3 regions of the Streptomyces sp. NPDC048258 genome follow, and region 2 is predicted to be linked to each of the others. Evidence: predicted binding sites of a transcription regulator. Region 2 holds the regulator's gene; each other region holds the start of a gene.
What was found. The regulator HrcA, encoded in region 2, represses chaperone genes, less so after heat shock. The targets are predictions, from matches to a motif close to TTNGCACTCNGNNNNNCNGAGTGCNAA.
Positions count from the first base shown of each region.

Region 1: the regulator HrcA is predicted to act here: its motif matches at 2,818-2,844, upstream of groL (chaperonin GroEL).
Region 3: the regulator HrcA is predicted to act here: its motif matches at 1,582-1,608, upstream of groES (co-chaperone GroES).

Region 1 covers NZ_JBICZH010000001.1:24,230-29,047, reverse strand. The annotation lists gene ACGFYQ_RS00155 (phosphoribosylanthranilate isomerase) at 1-224, opposite strand, end outside; gene ACGFYQ_RS00150 (Uma2 family endonuclease) at 362-934, shown strand; gene groL (chaperonin GroEL) at 1,030-2,652, opposite strand; gene ACGFYQ_RS00140 (cold-shock protein) at 2,958-3,164, opposite strand; gene ACGFYQ_RS00135 (MoaD/ThiS family protein) at 3,547-3,825, opposite strand; gene thrC (threonine synthase) at 3,860-4,818, opposite strand, start outside.
Region 2 covers NZ_JBICZH010000001.1:411,552-416,369, reverse strand. The annotation lists gene ACGFYQ_RS01975 (nitronate monooxygenase) at 1-31, opposite strand, end outside; gene dnaJ (molecular chaperone DnaJ) at 189-1,328, opposite strand; gene hrcA (heat-inducible transcriptional repressor HrcA) at 1,329-2,345, opposite strand; gene ACGFYQ_RS01960 (MBL fold metallo-hydrolase) at 2,496-3,221, shown strand; gene ACGFYQ_RS01955 (DUF3097 domain-containing protein) at 3,250-4,047, shown strand; gene ACGFYQ_RS01950 (HdeD family acid-resistance protein) at 4,077-4,691, opposite strand.
Region 3 covers NZ_JBICZH010000010.1:249,644-254,461, forward strand. The annotation lists gene ACGFYQ_RS23815 (FtsW/RodA/SpoVE family cell cycle protein) at 1-1,192, opposite strand, end outside; gene ACGFYQ_RS23820 (hypothetical protein) at 1,180-1,464, opposite strand; gene groES (co-chaperone GroES) at 1,752-2,060, shown strand; gene groL (chaperonin GroEL) at 2,197-3,825, shown strand; gene ACGFYQ_RS23835 (ester cyclase) at 3,892-4,590, opposite strand; gene ACGFYQ_RS23840 (SDR family NAD(P)-dependent oxidoreductase) at 4,663-4,818, opposite strand, start outside.

The DNA of each region.
Region 1 (4,818 bases), 390 kb from region 2:
TCGGCGAACCGGCGCACCTCCGCCACCGACTGCCCCCGGAACACCCCGACGGTGAGCACCCCGTCCGGCACCCGCGCGGCCAGCTCCCGCGCGGTGGCCGCGTCGACCGTACGGGGGCTGCCGGGGGCGAAGACGAACCCGACGGCCTGCGCCCCGGCCGCCACGGCCACGTCGACGTCCTGCGCGGTCTTGAGCCCGCAGATCTTGACGAAGAGATCGCTCATGCCCCCAGTCAATCAAAGCCCCCCGATCGGTGGTGATCCGTCTCGGCACCCGGGCGCGACCACCCACGCGCCGCTAGCCTGGAACGAGGCTCACGCCCAGTGCACAGCACGCCACGCGGAGGACAACGGTGACGATCATGATCGAACGGGCCACACCGATAGGGCAGGCGGCACCGCCGACGTTCGAGACGCTCCTGCGCACCGTCGAGGAGATGGACACGCCAGACGGCTTCAAAGCCGAGCTCATCCGGGGGAAGATCATCGTGTCACCGTGGTCCAGGCTGCGTTACTACCGCCCCATGCGGGCGCTGCGTGAGCAGCTCGAGGCCCACGCCCCGGAGGGTCACGTCGCGGACATCGCGCCGTTCCTCTTCCAGTTCCCTGACGCCGGGCGCGCCTACGGCCCCGATCTCTACGTGGTCGACGAGTCTGCCTTCGACGGCGAGGGGAGGCACCTGGACGGAGCGGCACTCTCCCTGGTGGCCGAGTTCACCTCGGTGTCCACCAAGGACGTGGACTGGCACGAGAAGATGGACGTGTACGGACAGCTCGTCCCCGTCTACCTGATCGTCGACATGCAGGGGTCCGAGATCACCTGCTTCTCGGACCCCTCGCCGCACGGGTATCAGTTCCGCAAGACGGTGCCCTTCGGTGCACCCCTGCCCATCCCGGACCCCTTCGGCTTCGACATTGACAGCTCGGGCTTCTGACGCCGCCCGAAACGCCCGAGGGCGGCACCCCCCGCAGGGAGTGCCGCCCTCGTTCGAGAACAGCCGATCAACCAGAGGCCGAAGCCAGGGGTCGATCAGAAGTCCATGTCACCGCCCGGCATGCCGCCCGGCGCGCCGGCGCCGGCCTTCTCGGGCTTGTCGGCGATGACGGCCTCGGTGGTCAGGAACAGCGCGGCGATCGACGCGGCGTTCTGCAGCGCGGAGCGCGTGACCTTGGCCGGGTCGATGATGCCCTCGGCGATCATGTCCACGTACTCGCCGGTCGCGGCGTTGAGGCCGTGACCGATCGGCAGGTTGCGGACCTTCTCGACGACGACGCCACCCTCGAGACCACCGTTGACGGCGATCTGCTTGAGCGGGGCCTCCAGGGCCAGGCGCACGGCGTTGGCGCCGGTCGCCTCGTCGCCCGTGAGCTCCAGCTTCTCGAAGACCGCGGAGGCCTGCAGCAGGGCCACGCCACCACCGGCGACGATGCCCTCCTCGACGGCCGCCTTCGCGTTGCGCACGGCGTCCTCGATGCGGTGCTTGCGCTCCTTGAGCTCGACCTCGGTCGCGGCGCCGGCCTTGATGACGGCCACGCCGCCGGCCAGCTTCGCGAGGCGCTCCTGGAGCTTCTCGCGGTCGTAGTCCGAGTCGGAGTTCTCGATCTCGGCGCGGATCTGGTTCACGCGACCGGCGACCTGGTCGCTGTCACCGGCACCGTCGACGATGGTGGTCTCGTCCTTGGTGATGACGACCTTGCGGGCGCGGCCGAGCAGGTCGAGACCGGCGTTCTCCAGCTTGAGGCCGACCTCCTCGGAGATGACCGTGCCACCGGTGAGGATGGCGATGTCGCCGAGCATGGCCTTGCGGCGGTCGCCGAAGCCCGGGGCCTTGACGGCGACGGACTTGAAGGTGCCGCGGATCTTGTTGACGACCAGGGTCGACAGGGCCTCGCCCTCGACGTCCTCGGCGATGATCAGCAGCGGCTTGCCGGACTGCATGACCTTCTCCAGGAGCGGCAGCAGGTCCTTGACCGAGCCGATCTTGGAGTTGACGATCAGGATGTACGGGTCGTCGAGAGCCGACTCCATACGCTCCATGTCGGTGGCGAAGTACGCCGAGATGTAGCCCTTGTCGAAGCGCATGCCCTCGGTGAGCTCCAGCTCCAGACCGAAGGTCTGGGACTCCTCGACGGTGATGACGCCTTCCTTGCCGACCTTGTCCATGGCCTCGGCGATGAGCTCGCCGATCTGGGTGTCGGCGGCGGAGATGGAGGCCGTGGAAGCGATCTGCTCCTTGGTCTCGACATCCTTCGCCTGCTCCAGCAGGGCGCCGGAGACGGCCTCGACGGCCTTCTCGATGCCGCGCTTGAGGGCCATCGGGTTGGCGCCGGCGGCCACGTTGCGCAGGCCCTCGCGGACGAGCGCCTGGGCCAGGACGGTGGCGGTGGTCGTACCGTCGCCCGCGACGTCGTCCGTCTTCTTGGCGACTTCCTTGACCAGCTCGGCGCCGATCTTCTCGTACGGGTCCTCGAGCTCGATCTCCTTGGCGATGGAGACACCATCGTTGGTGATCGTGGGCGCGCCCCACTTCTTCTCAAGGACGACGTTGCGACCCTTGGGGCCAAGGGTGACCTTGACGGCGTCGGCGAGCTGGTTCATCCCACGCTCGAGACCGCGCCGGGCCTCCTCGTCGAACGCAATGATCTTGGCCATCTGAAGTGGTCCTCCCGGACAGCGGTGGATTGCTCCCGGACCGCGCCCGCGCCCGCGACGGACGGCCTGCGTGCCCGGCGGTTCCTTCCCGCCGGACCCTGCGGGCCTCACCGACCCGGTCCTCGTGTGGTAGCACTCTCACCTGGAGAGTGCTAACGCCAATGATTAGCACTCGACCCCCTCGAGTGCAAGCGGCTTGGGTGAACGCCCCCGTGAACGGCCCCCTGAACGCACGAGGGGCCCACACCCCGTGTCCAGGATGTGGGCCCCTCTTACGTACGCGTGGGCGGTCGATCGCGCCAGGACTAGCCGAGTGCGAGCTTGACCATGTCCGCCTGCGGACCCTTCTGGCCCTGCGAGATCTCGAACTCGACCCGCTGACCCTCTTCAAGGGTGCGGTACCCGTCCATCTGGATGGCGCTGTAGTGGACGAACACATCCGCACCACCGTCGACCGCGATGAAGCCGTAGCCCTTCTCCGCGTTGAACCACTTGACGGTGCCCTGAGCCATGCCTAACTCCCCTATTACTGGCCCTTGCGCAGGAACGCACTTCGCGCTCCCGGGTCAGAACTTGCGTCGGAACGCGTCGACCGAGGCTGAATGTATCTGCGCCGGTGCTGTCTGCAACAGGTCAATCCGACGAGAATTCAGGACACCCAGAAACATTGAAATAGAGTGAAAATTTGGCATATGGCAGGGCAACTCGGACCCGGCAAATCTCACCAAAGCCCCATACCGCGCTTGCATATTGACTGAATGTCAACCCTGCCGCGGCCCGTTCATATGCGGCGGGCAAGTCCAGCGGAGGGGACTTCCCCAACTCTACCGCGCCCAATCAAGCAGAATTGCCCCCTCCGCTTTTAGCGGAGGGGGCAATTACGGTTTTCGCGTGTCAGCAGCCGCCGGCGACGGCGGGAATGATCGACACACCGGCGCCGTCCGGCGTCGCCGCCTCCAGCCCACCCTCGAAGCGCACGTCGTCGTCGTTGACGTAGACGTTCACGAAGCGGCGCAGCTTGCCCTGGTCGTCCAGGACACGGGCGGCGATGCCCGGGTGGCTCTTCTCCAGCGACTCGATGACCTCGGCCAGGGTCGCGCCCTCGGCCGGGACCTCGGCCTTGCCGCCGGTGTAGGTGCGCAGGATGGTGGGGATGCGGACGTTGACGCTCATGGCGCTACTGCCTTTCCGGTGTGCGGGGGGAGGGTCAGGCCAGGCCGGCGGCGCGGAACGCGTCCAGGCTCGGGCGGATGGTGGCGGTCTGGCCGCTGTCCGCGACCACCGCCTCCAGGGTCTTGAGGCCGTCACCGGTGTTCAGGACGACGGTGGTCAGCGCCGGGTCGAGCTGCCCGTTCTCGATGAGCTTCTTCGTGACGCCGACGGTCACGCCGCCCGCCGTCTCGGCGAAGATGCCCTCGGTCTGCGCGAGGATCTTGATGGCCTCGACGACCTGCTCGTCGTTGACGTCCTCGACGAAGCCGCCGGTGCGCCGCGCGATGTCCAGGACGTACGGGCCGTCCGCCGGGTTGCCGATGGCGAGGGACTTGGCGATGGTGTTCGGCTTCTGCGGGCGGACCACGTCGTGGCCGGCCTTGAAGGCGGTGGACACCGGGGAGCAGCCCTCGGCCTGGGCGCCGAAGATCTTGTACGGCTTGTCCTCGACGAGGCCGAGCTTGATCAGCTCCTGCAGACCCTTGTCGATCTTCGTCAGCTGCGAGCCGGACGCGATCGGGATGACGATCTGGTCGGGCAGCTGCCAGCCGAGCTGCTCGCAGATCTCGTACGCCAGGGTCTTGGAGCCCTCGCCGTAGTACGGGCGCAGGTTGACGTTGACGAAGCCCCAGCCCTCGCCCAGCGGGTCGCCGATGAGCTCGGAGCAGAAGCGGTTCACGTCGTCGTAGTTGCCCTCGATGCCGACCAGGTCGCCACCGTAGACACCGGCCATGACGACCTTGCCCTGCTCCAGGTCGTGCGGGATGAACACGCAGGAGCGGAAACCGGCCCGGGCGGCGGCGGCGCCGACGGCGCCGGCCAGGTTGCCGGTGGAGGAGCAGGACAGGGTGGTGAAGCCGAAGGCGCGGGCCGCCTCGACGGCGATCGCGACGACGCGGTCCTTGAAGGAGTGCGTCGGGTTGCCGGAGTCGTCCTTGACGTAGAGCTTGCCGG
Region 2 (4,818 bases):
AGGGGGAGAGACCGTTCGGTGCGGTGGACATGGACTGCATCGTGCCATGTCCCGCTCAGGGGACCGAATCACGGCATTCGCCTGGCATAGTCCGCTTCCTGGCATGGCCGGGAAGCGGCCCCGCGGGAAGGCGGCGAGCCCGGCCGGGGGCGTCCCCGGGCCGGGCTCGTCGATGAGGTCGCGGGCGGTCAGCGGCCGTTGAAGGCGTCCTTCAGCCGGCTGAACAGACCCTGCTGCCCCGGGGCGAACTGGCCGGTCGGCCGCTCCTCGCCGCGCAGCTTCGCCAGCTGCCGCAGCAGGTCCTCCTGCTGCGGGTCCAGCTTGCTCGGAGTGGTGACCTCGACGTGCACGATCAGGTCGCCGCGCCCGCCACCGCGCAGGTGGGTGACACCGCGCCCGTGCAGCGGGATCGCCTGGCCGGACTGGGTGCCGGGCCGGATGTCGATCTCCTCCAGGCCGTCCAGCGTCTCCAGCGGGCACTTGGTGCCCAGCGCGGCCGCCGTCATCGGGATGGTGACCGTGCAGTGCAGGTCGTCCCCGCGCCGCTGGAAGGTCGGGTGCGGCAGCTCGTGGATCTCCACGTACAGGTCGCCGGCGGGGCCGCCGCCGGGGCCGACCTCGCCCTCGCCCGCGAGCTGGATGCGGGTGCCGTTCTCGACGCCGGCCGGGATCTTGACCGTGAGACTGCGGCGGGAGCGGACCCGGCCGTCGCCCGCGCACTCGGGGCACGGGGTCGGGACCACGGTGCCGAAGCCCTGGCACTGCGGGCAGGGGCGCGAGGTCATGACCTGGCCCAGGAAGGACCGGGTGACCTGCGAGACCTCACCGCGGCCGCGGCACATGTCGCACGTCTGCGCGGAGGTGCCGGGAGCGGCGCCCTCACCGGAGCAGGTGGTGCAGACGATGGCCGTGTCGACCTGGATGTCCTTGGTGGTCCCGAAGGCCGCCTCGTCCAGCTCCAGGTCCAGGCGGATCATGGCGTCCTGGCCTCGCCGGGTCCGCGAGCGCGGGCCGCGCTGCGAGGCCTGGCCGAAGAAGGCGTCCATGATGTCGGAGAAGTTGCCGAAGCCGCCCGCCCCGAATCCGCCCGCGCCACCGCCGCCGCCCGAGGAGGACAGCGGGTCGCCGCCGAGGTCGTAGACCTGCTTCTTCTGCGGGTCCGAGAGCACCTCGTAAGCCGCGTTGATCTCCTTGAAGCGCTCCTGCGTCTTCGGGTCCGGATTCACATCCGGGTGGAGTTCACGCGCGAGGCGCCGGAAGGCCTTCTTGATCTCGTCCTGCGATGCGTCGCGGCGCACGCCGAGAACGGCGTAGTAGTCCGTGGCCACTTACGACTCCGCCAGGATCTGTCCGACGTAACGTGCCACTGCGCGTACCGCTCCCATCGTTCCGGGGTAGTCCATGCGGGTCGGTCCGACCACGCCGAGTTTGGCGACAGTTTCGCCGCCCGAACCGTAACCGACCGAGACGACGGACGTGGAGTTCAGTCCCTCGTAGGCATTCTCATGCCCGATCCGTACGGCCATTCCCGACTCGTTGGCCTCGCCCAGCAGCTTGAGGAGCACGACCTGCTCCTCCAGCGCTTCGAGCACCGGCCTGATCGTCAGGGGAAAATCGTGTCCGAAGCGGGTGAGATTGGCGGTACCGCCGATCATCAACCGTTCCTCGGCTTCCTCGACCAGGGTTTCGAGGAGCGTCGCCAGCACGGTGGAGACCGTGCCGCGGTCCTCGGCCTCGAAGGATTCGGGGAGGTCCTGGACGAGCGGGGGCACATCGGTGAACCGGCGGCCGACGACCCTGCTGTTGAGCCGGGCCCGCAGATCCGCGAGCGAGGTCTCGCCGAAGGGGCTCGCGCAGTCGATGAGCCGCTGCTCGACGCGGCCCGTGTCGGTGATCAGTACGAGCATCAGCCGGGCCGGGGCCAGCGACAGCAGCTCGACGTGGCGCACGGTGGAGCGCGTCAGCGAGGGGTACTGGACGACCGCGACCTGACGGGTGAGCTGCGCGAGCAGCCGCACCGTCCGGCCGACCACGTCGTCGAGGTCGACGGCGCCGTCGAGGAAGTTCTGGATGGCCCGGCGCTCCGGCGACGACAGCGGCTTGACCCCCGCCAGCTTGTCGACGAAGAGCCGGTATCCCTTGTCCGTGGGGATCCGGCCGGCGCTGGTGTGGGGCTGGGCGATGTAGCCCTCGTCCTCCAGCACGGCCATGTCGTTGCGCACGGTGGCGGGCGAGACGCCGAGCCGGTGCCGCTCGGTGAGCGCCTTGGAGCCGACCGGCTCCTCCGTCCCGACGTAGTCCTGGACGATGGCGCGCAGCACTTCGAGTCTGCGTCCGCTGAGCATCGCGCACACCTCCAGCTGTGGTCCGTTGCCATGTTTGTCGGAACTCGGTCGTTGGCACTCCGGGCGTTCGAGTGCCAGAGATCCCCCGCTCAGTGTACGGCCGGGTAGTAAGACCCTGGCAAGGGAGGCCCGCCAGGGTAGCGTCGCGGCATGGACGTGCGTTGGGAAGAGGCGGGCTGGGAACGGCTGACCGGGCGGACCGGCCGGCAGCGGCTGCCGGTGTGGGACTGCACGGTGGGACTGGTGGTGGGGGACGAATCCGTCCTCCTCGTCGACCCCGGTTCGTGCCTGCGGGAGGGCGCGCGGGTGCGGGCCGAGGCGGAGCGGCTGACCGGTCGGCGAGTGACCCATATCGCATTCACGCACGGCCATTTCGATCACGTACTGGGCGGGGCCGCCTTCTCCGGGGCCGAGGTGTTCGGGGCGGTCGGACTGGACGCGCTGCTCGCCACGGGCCGCGACGAGCTGCGCGAGTCCGCCGTACGGCACGGACTGGCGGAGGCGGAGGCGGCGGAAGCCGTGGACCGGCTGGTGCTGCCGCAGCACCCGGTGTCGGGCGAGTGGACGCTGGAACTGGGCGGGGTGCAGGTACTGCTGGCGAACGTGGGCCCCGGGCACAGCCGGCACGACCTGGCCGTGTTCGTGCCCGGCGAGCGCGAGACGGTCTTCTGCGGGGACCTGGTCGAGGAGTCGGGCGAACCGCAGGCGGGCGACGACGCCGTGCCGGCGCAGTGGCCGGCGGCCCTGGACCGGCTGCTGTCGCTGGGCGGGGACGACGCGCTGTACGTGCCGGGTCACGGAGCGGTGGTCTCCGCCGGCTTCGTCCGTGCGCAACGCGCCACACTGGCCGCCCGTTTCGGCGTGTCGGAGGCATGACGGCCGCGGCTCTCCTACTGTCGGCCGGATGCGCGAGTACTCCCCCGACCTGACCCCGCAGTGGAAGCGCCCCAAGGCCGTGCCCGAGGTGCCGGCGGAACCCGATCTGGTGGTCGAGGTGGCCGGTACGGACTTCTGCGGCGCGGTGGTGGCCTGCGAGGCGGGCACGGTGACCCTGGAGGACCGCTTCGGCAAGCGGCGGGTGTTCCCGATGGAGCCGCGCGGGTTCCTGCTGGAGGGGGCGGTCGTCACCCTGGTCCGCCCGTCGCGCGCCCCGGCGGCTCCGGCGCGCACCGCGTCCGGGTCGATCGCCGTCCCGGGCGCGCGGGCGCGGGTGGCGCGGGCGGGCCGGATCTACGTCGAGGGCCGGCACGACGCCGAGCTGGTGGAGCGGGTCTGGGGTGACGACCTGCGGATCGAGGGCGTGGTGGTGGAGTACCTGGAGGGCATCGACGACCTCCCGGCCGTCGTGGCGGAGTTCGGCCCGGCCCCGGACGCCCGGCTGGGGATCCTGGTGGACCACCTGGTGCCGGGCTCGAAGGAGTCCCGTATCGCGGCGTCGGTGACCTCGCCGGACGTGCTGATCGTGGGCCACCCGTACGTGGACGTGTGGCAGGCGGTGAAGCCGTCCGCGCTGGGCATCCCCGCGTGGCCGGCCGTCCCCCGGGGCCAGGACTGGAAGACGGGCGTCTGCCGGTCCCTGGGCTGGCCGGAGAACACGGGGGCCGCCTGGCAGCACATCCTGTCGAGGGTGACCTCGTACCGCGATCTGGAGCCGACCCTGCTGGGCGCGGTGGAACACCTCATCGACCACGTCACGGCCTGACCCTCCGCGGGTCCGTCAACGCCCGGCGCTCACCCCGGGGGCGGGACGGGAGCCCGGCGGAGGGCGGATCGCAGCGCGAAGGCCATCACCAGTTCGAACACGCCGAGCAGGACGAGCCACAGTCCCAGCAGCCGTGTCAGGGCGACCGCGGAGTCCACCGGGAAGCAGAGCACGACGATTCCGGCGACGGCGCCGAGGGCGCCCAGGCCGAAGGTCAGGCCGCGGTGCACGAGCGTGCGGTCGGCGATCGCGACGTACGCCGTGAGCACTCCGGTCAGCAACCAGAACACCCCGACGATCAGGGACAGCGCGCCGATCGTCTGCATCGGATGCCGCAGTACGAGGACGCCCGCCAGGAACGCCAGCACGGCGATCAGGACGCCCGCCAGTCGGCTGCCACCCTCGTCCGTGCTGTGCGAGAAGGCCGTCACGAACCGGAAGCCACCCGCCACCAGGAGCTGCAGGCCGATGATCACGGCCAGGATGTGCAGCGTCTCGTCGGGCCAGACGAGCACCAGGATGCCCGGGATCAGGGTCGCGAGGGCGAAGCCGAGTGCCCAGTGCCACGAGCCTCCGAGCTGCTTGAGGACGTCTTCGGGGTCGCTCTGTGTGTGCAGCGGTGACGCGTTGGACGGTACGGTCATCACGCCTCCCGGGCCAGCCGGACGGCCCGTAGGGGCACCTCGAAGCCGCCGGACGCACCTTGCTTACCTTTATATCCATTTTAGGTCGCTGTGGTGCGGATCGCCGCCCCGGGCGGACGCGGGCTCG
Region 3 (4,818 bases), on a different contig from region 2:
AGACCTGCAGGGCCAGCGCCGAGGCGAGGCCCACGGCGAGGAGTTTGCCGAAGGGGTCGCGGGCGCCGAGTGCCATCCGGAGCCCCCGCTGCACGAGGAGGGCGTACAGGATCAGGACGGCCATGACCCCGGCCAGGCCGAGTTCCTCGCCCACCGTGGTGAGGATGAAGTCGCTGCGGCCGGCGAACGCGATCAGCTCGGGATGCCCCAGGCCGAGGCCCGTGCCCGAGATGCCGCCCGTGCCGAAGCTGAACAGGGCCTGCGCCGACTGGTCGGACGTGACCCCCGGGGGCCGGTTCTCCCAGTAGTAGGACAGCGGCTCCAGCCAGGCCGCCACCCGCGCCTTGACGTGCGGTTCCGTCGAGCCCACCACGAAGGCGCCGGCCGCGGCCATGAGCACGCCGCACACGATCCAGCTGGTGCGCTCGGTGGCGACGTAGAGCATCACCACGAAAACACCGAAGAAGATCAGCGAGGTGCCGAGGTCGCGTTCGAAGACCAGCACCAGCATCGAGACGATCCACACCGTCACGATGGGGCCGAGCTGGCGCATCGGGGGCAGCCGCATGCCCAGGAACTTGCGGCCGGTCAGGGCCAGCGAGTCGCGGTGGATGACCAGGTACCCCGCGAAGAAGACCGCGATCATGATCTTCACGAACTCGCCGGGCTGCAGCGAGAAGCCGAAGAGTTTGATCCACCGTTTCGCGCCGTAGGTGTCGGCGCCGAAGAACGCCGGTGCGATCAGCAGCACCAGCGCCAGGGCCATCGTGATGTAGATGAAGCGCTGCAGCAGCCGGTGGTCGCGCAGCAGTGCCAGCACCAGGATGCAGGCGGCCACCCCGACCACCGTCCACATCAGCTGCCCGGGCGCGTTGGCTTCCGAGTTGTACCGCTCGATGTACCCCTGGTCGAGCCGGTGCAGCAGCACCAGCCCCAGCCCGGTCAGCAGCATGGCCAGGGGGAAGACCAGCGGATCCGCGTAGGCGGCGAAGCGGCGCACGCCCAGATGACCCACCAGCGACAGCAGCGTCATGCTGATCGTGAAGCCGGTGAGGTTGGGCGGCAGCTCGTCGTTCATCGCGAGGCCCGCGGCGGCATGGCCGAGGACGGCGATCGCGACGACGAAGACCAGCAGCAGTGCCTCGGTGCGGCGGCGCACGCCCGCCGACGTCAGGGGTTTCAGTCCACGCACGGGATGCCGCCACCGGCCGCGGGGGCGGGGGAGGGCGGCGGTGAGGACGGCGGCGGGGCCGCGCCGGGCGAGGAGGAAGCGGCGCCCGGTGCGCTCGGGCTCGCTGGGGCCTTGGGCCCGATCTGCTCGGCAATGAGGCGCTTTATCTTCATATCATCTATGACGTTGATGTCCTCCCCGTGGTTCCTTCCGAAGGCGTTCGACGGGTCCGGGCCGCCCATGTCCAGGCCGTGGTGGCCGTCGTGCGCGACCTCGACCACGAGGATGCGCACGCCCCCAAGCGTCATATACCGGGCGCAAAGCCCCCGCGCGGCTGGTGATCCGGACATGCGTCCGCCCGGGTTTCCGGGGGTCCGCGGCCTGATCCGCGCAACGCCCGGCGGCGGGAATTGGCACTCCGCTTGACCGAGTGCTAATCGCCGGAATAGTCTCGCACCTGGCACTCGCCCCTGGTGAGTGCCAACACAGCGACAGGCAGGTCCGGCACCCGCGACGACGGATCGACCTGGTCGCCACCTCAGACAGTTAACCCCGGATCTCCGAAGGGGGAGGTCGGATCGTGACGACCGCCAGCTCCAAGGTTGCCATCAAGCCGCTTGAGGACCGCATTGTGGTCCAGCCGCTCGACGCCGAGCAGACCACGGCCTCCGGCCTGGTCATCCCGGACACCGCGAAGGAGAAGCCCCAGGAGGGCGTCGTCCTCGCCGTGGGCCCGGGCCGGTTCGAGGACGGCCAGCGTCTCCCGCTGGACGTCAGCGTCGGCGACATCGTGCTGTACAGCAAGTACGGCGGCACCGAAGTGAAGTACAGCGGCGAGGAGTACCTCGTCCTCTCGGCTCGCGACGTGCTCGCGATCGTCGAGAAGTAATTCGCTTCCAGTTTTGATTTGAGCTGCGCCCCTGGTCACCCTGCTGATGCCGGGCGGCGAGGGGCGTAGTTCGTTCTAGGCGGTGGAGGTCGCGGTGAGCGGCCGAGGATCGCAACGAGAGGACTGAACCGCTCCCATGCCGAAGATCCTGAAGTTCGACGAGGACGCCCGTCGCGCCCTCGAGCGCGGCGTCAACAAGCTTGCCGACACGGTCAAGGTGACGATCGGCCCCAAGGGCCGCAACGTCGTCATCGACAAGAAGTTCGGCGCGCCCACCATCACCAACGACGGTGTCACCATCGCTCGCGAGGTCGAGCTGGACGACCCGTACGAGAACCTGGGCGCCCAGCTCGTGAAGGAGGTGGCGACCAAGACCAACGACATCGCGGGTGACGGCACCACCACCGCCACCGTGCTGGCCCAGGCGCTGGTCCGCGAGGGTCTGCGCAACGTCGCCGCGGGCGCGTCCCCGGCCGCCCTGAAGAAGGGCATCGACGCCGCGGTCAAGGCCGTCTCCGAGGAGCTCCTCGCGACCGCCCGTCCGATCGAGGACAAGTCCGACATCGCCGCCGTGGCCGCGCTCTCCGCGCAGGACCAGCAGGTCGGCGAGCTCATCGCCGAGGCGATGGACAAGGTCGGCAAGGACGGTGTCATCACCGTCGAGGAGTCCAACACCTTCGGCCTGGAGCTGGAGTTCACCGAGGGCATGGCCTTCGACAAGGGCTACCTCTCGCCGTACATGGTCTCCGACCAGGAGCGTATGGAGGCCGTCCTCGACGACCCGTACATCCTGATCAACCAGGGCAAGATCTCCTCCATCCAGGACCTCCTGCCGCTGCTGGAGAAGGTCATCCAGGCCGGCGCCTCCAAGCCGCTCCTGATCATCGCCGAGGACGTCGAGGGCGAGGCGCTCTCCACCCTCGTCGTCAACAAGATCCGCGGCACCTTCAACGCGGTCGCCGTCAAGGCCCCCGGCTTCGGTGACCGTCGCAAGGCGATGCTGCAGGACATGGCCACCCTCACCGGTGCCACCGTCATCGCCGAGGAGGTCGGCCTCAAGCTCGACCAGGCCGGTCTGGACGTACTGGGCTCCGCCCGCCGCGTCACGATCTCCAAGGACGACACGACCATCGTCGACGGTGGCGGCAGCCACGAGGAAGTCGTCGGGCGTGTCAACCAGATCAAGGCCGAGATCGAGTCCACGGACTCCGACTGGGACCGCGAGAAGCTGCAGGAGCGCCTGGCGAAGCTCGCCGGCGGCGTCTGCGTCATCAAGGTCGGCGCCGCCACCGAGGTGGAGCTCAAGGAGAAGAAGCACCGTCTCGAGGACGCCATCTCGGCGACCCGCGCCGCGGTCGAGGAGGGCATCGTCTCCGGCGGTGGCTCCGCGCTCGTCCACGCCGTCAAGGTCCTCGAGGGCAACCTCGGCCTGACCGGCGACGAGGCCACCGGTGTCGCGGTCGTGCGCCGCGCCGCCGTCGAGCCGCTGCGCTGGATCGCCGAGAACGCCGGTCTCGAGGGGTACGTCATCACCTCGAAGGTCGCCGAGCTCGACAAGGGCCAGGGCTTCAACGCCGCCACCGGCGAGTACGGCGACCTGGTCAAGGCCGGCGTCATCGACCCGGTGAAGGTCACCCGCTCCGCGCTGGAGAACGCCGCTTCCATCGCCTCCCTGCTGCTCACGACCGAGACCCTGGTCGTCGAGAAGCCGGCCGAGGAAGAGGGCGACGCGGGTCACGGCCACGGTCACGGCCACAGCCACTGATCGCCTCACGGCGTAAGGAAGGCCCCGTTCCGCAGTTGCGGAACGGGGCCTTCCCCGTACCCGTGGTCAGGACCCGGACATGCCCATCTCGCGCATGAGGCGTCCGATGTCGTACTGCCACCAGGCTTCGGTTATCTCGCCGTCCAGACAGCGGAAGGTGGTGCTGCCGAGGATGTCGTAGGTCTTCCCGGTGGGAGCGACTCCCATGAACTCTCCCTTGTGGGTGCCGTGCCAGGTCCACACGGTGGTGACGAAGTCGCCCTCGGCCAGCTGTGCCGTGATGTCGAAGGTCATGTCGAAGGCCGCGCGCCACATCTGCGCGTCCTCGCGCATGACGTCCCGCCCGATGACGGTGGACTCCTCCTTGCTGACGTCGTGGTCGATGTAGTTCGTCGCGAAGCACTCGTCGACGAGCGCCATGTTGCCCTTCTGGAGGATCTCCTCGAACACCCGGTTCGCGAGCATCTTGTTGAGGTTCTCGTCGCGGACCACGTCGAGGTTGGTGAAGGTGGGCATCCCCTCGCAGAGCGCCACCATCTCCCGGAACATCTTGTCCGTCTCCGGGAGATGAGAGTTCTTCATGGCCTCTTCGTACGAGGGGAATTCGACCACGTCCACGAAGTGGTTCTCGGCCTCGCGGTCCTTGCCCACGATGCTGTGGGTGACAGTGCGCTTGCCCTGGCTCTGCGAGACGTACCGGTCGAGCAGCTGGTTGAGGTCGTCCTGCCGACTGGTCTTGTAATCGATTATCTGTACGAATGTCATGGCGTCTCCCGGGCTGGATGGGACACGTCCAGTTTAGGTAGATTTCATCCATTCAGCTGGTGTACCGGCGAGTTACTGCGGCCCGTACTTGCGGCCCGTACGCGAGGACACGCCGCCCAGCAGCCCGCGCGGCGTCAGCTTCACCACGCCCATCAGTGCCTTGTACCGCGGGTCCGGGATCGACACCGTCTTCCCCCGCGCCAGGTCGGCCAGGGCCGCGGCCACCAG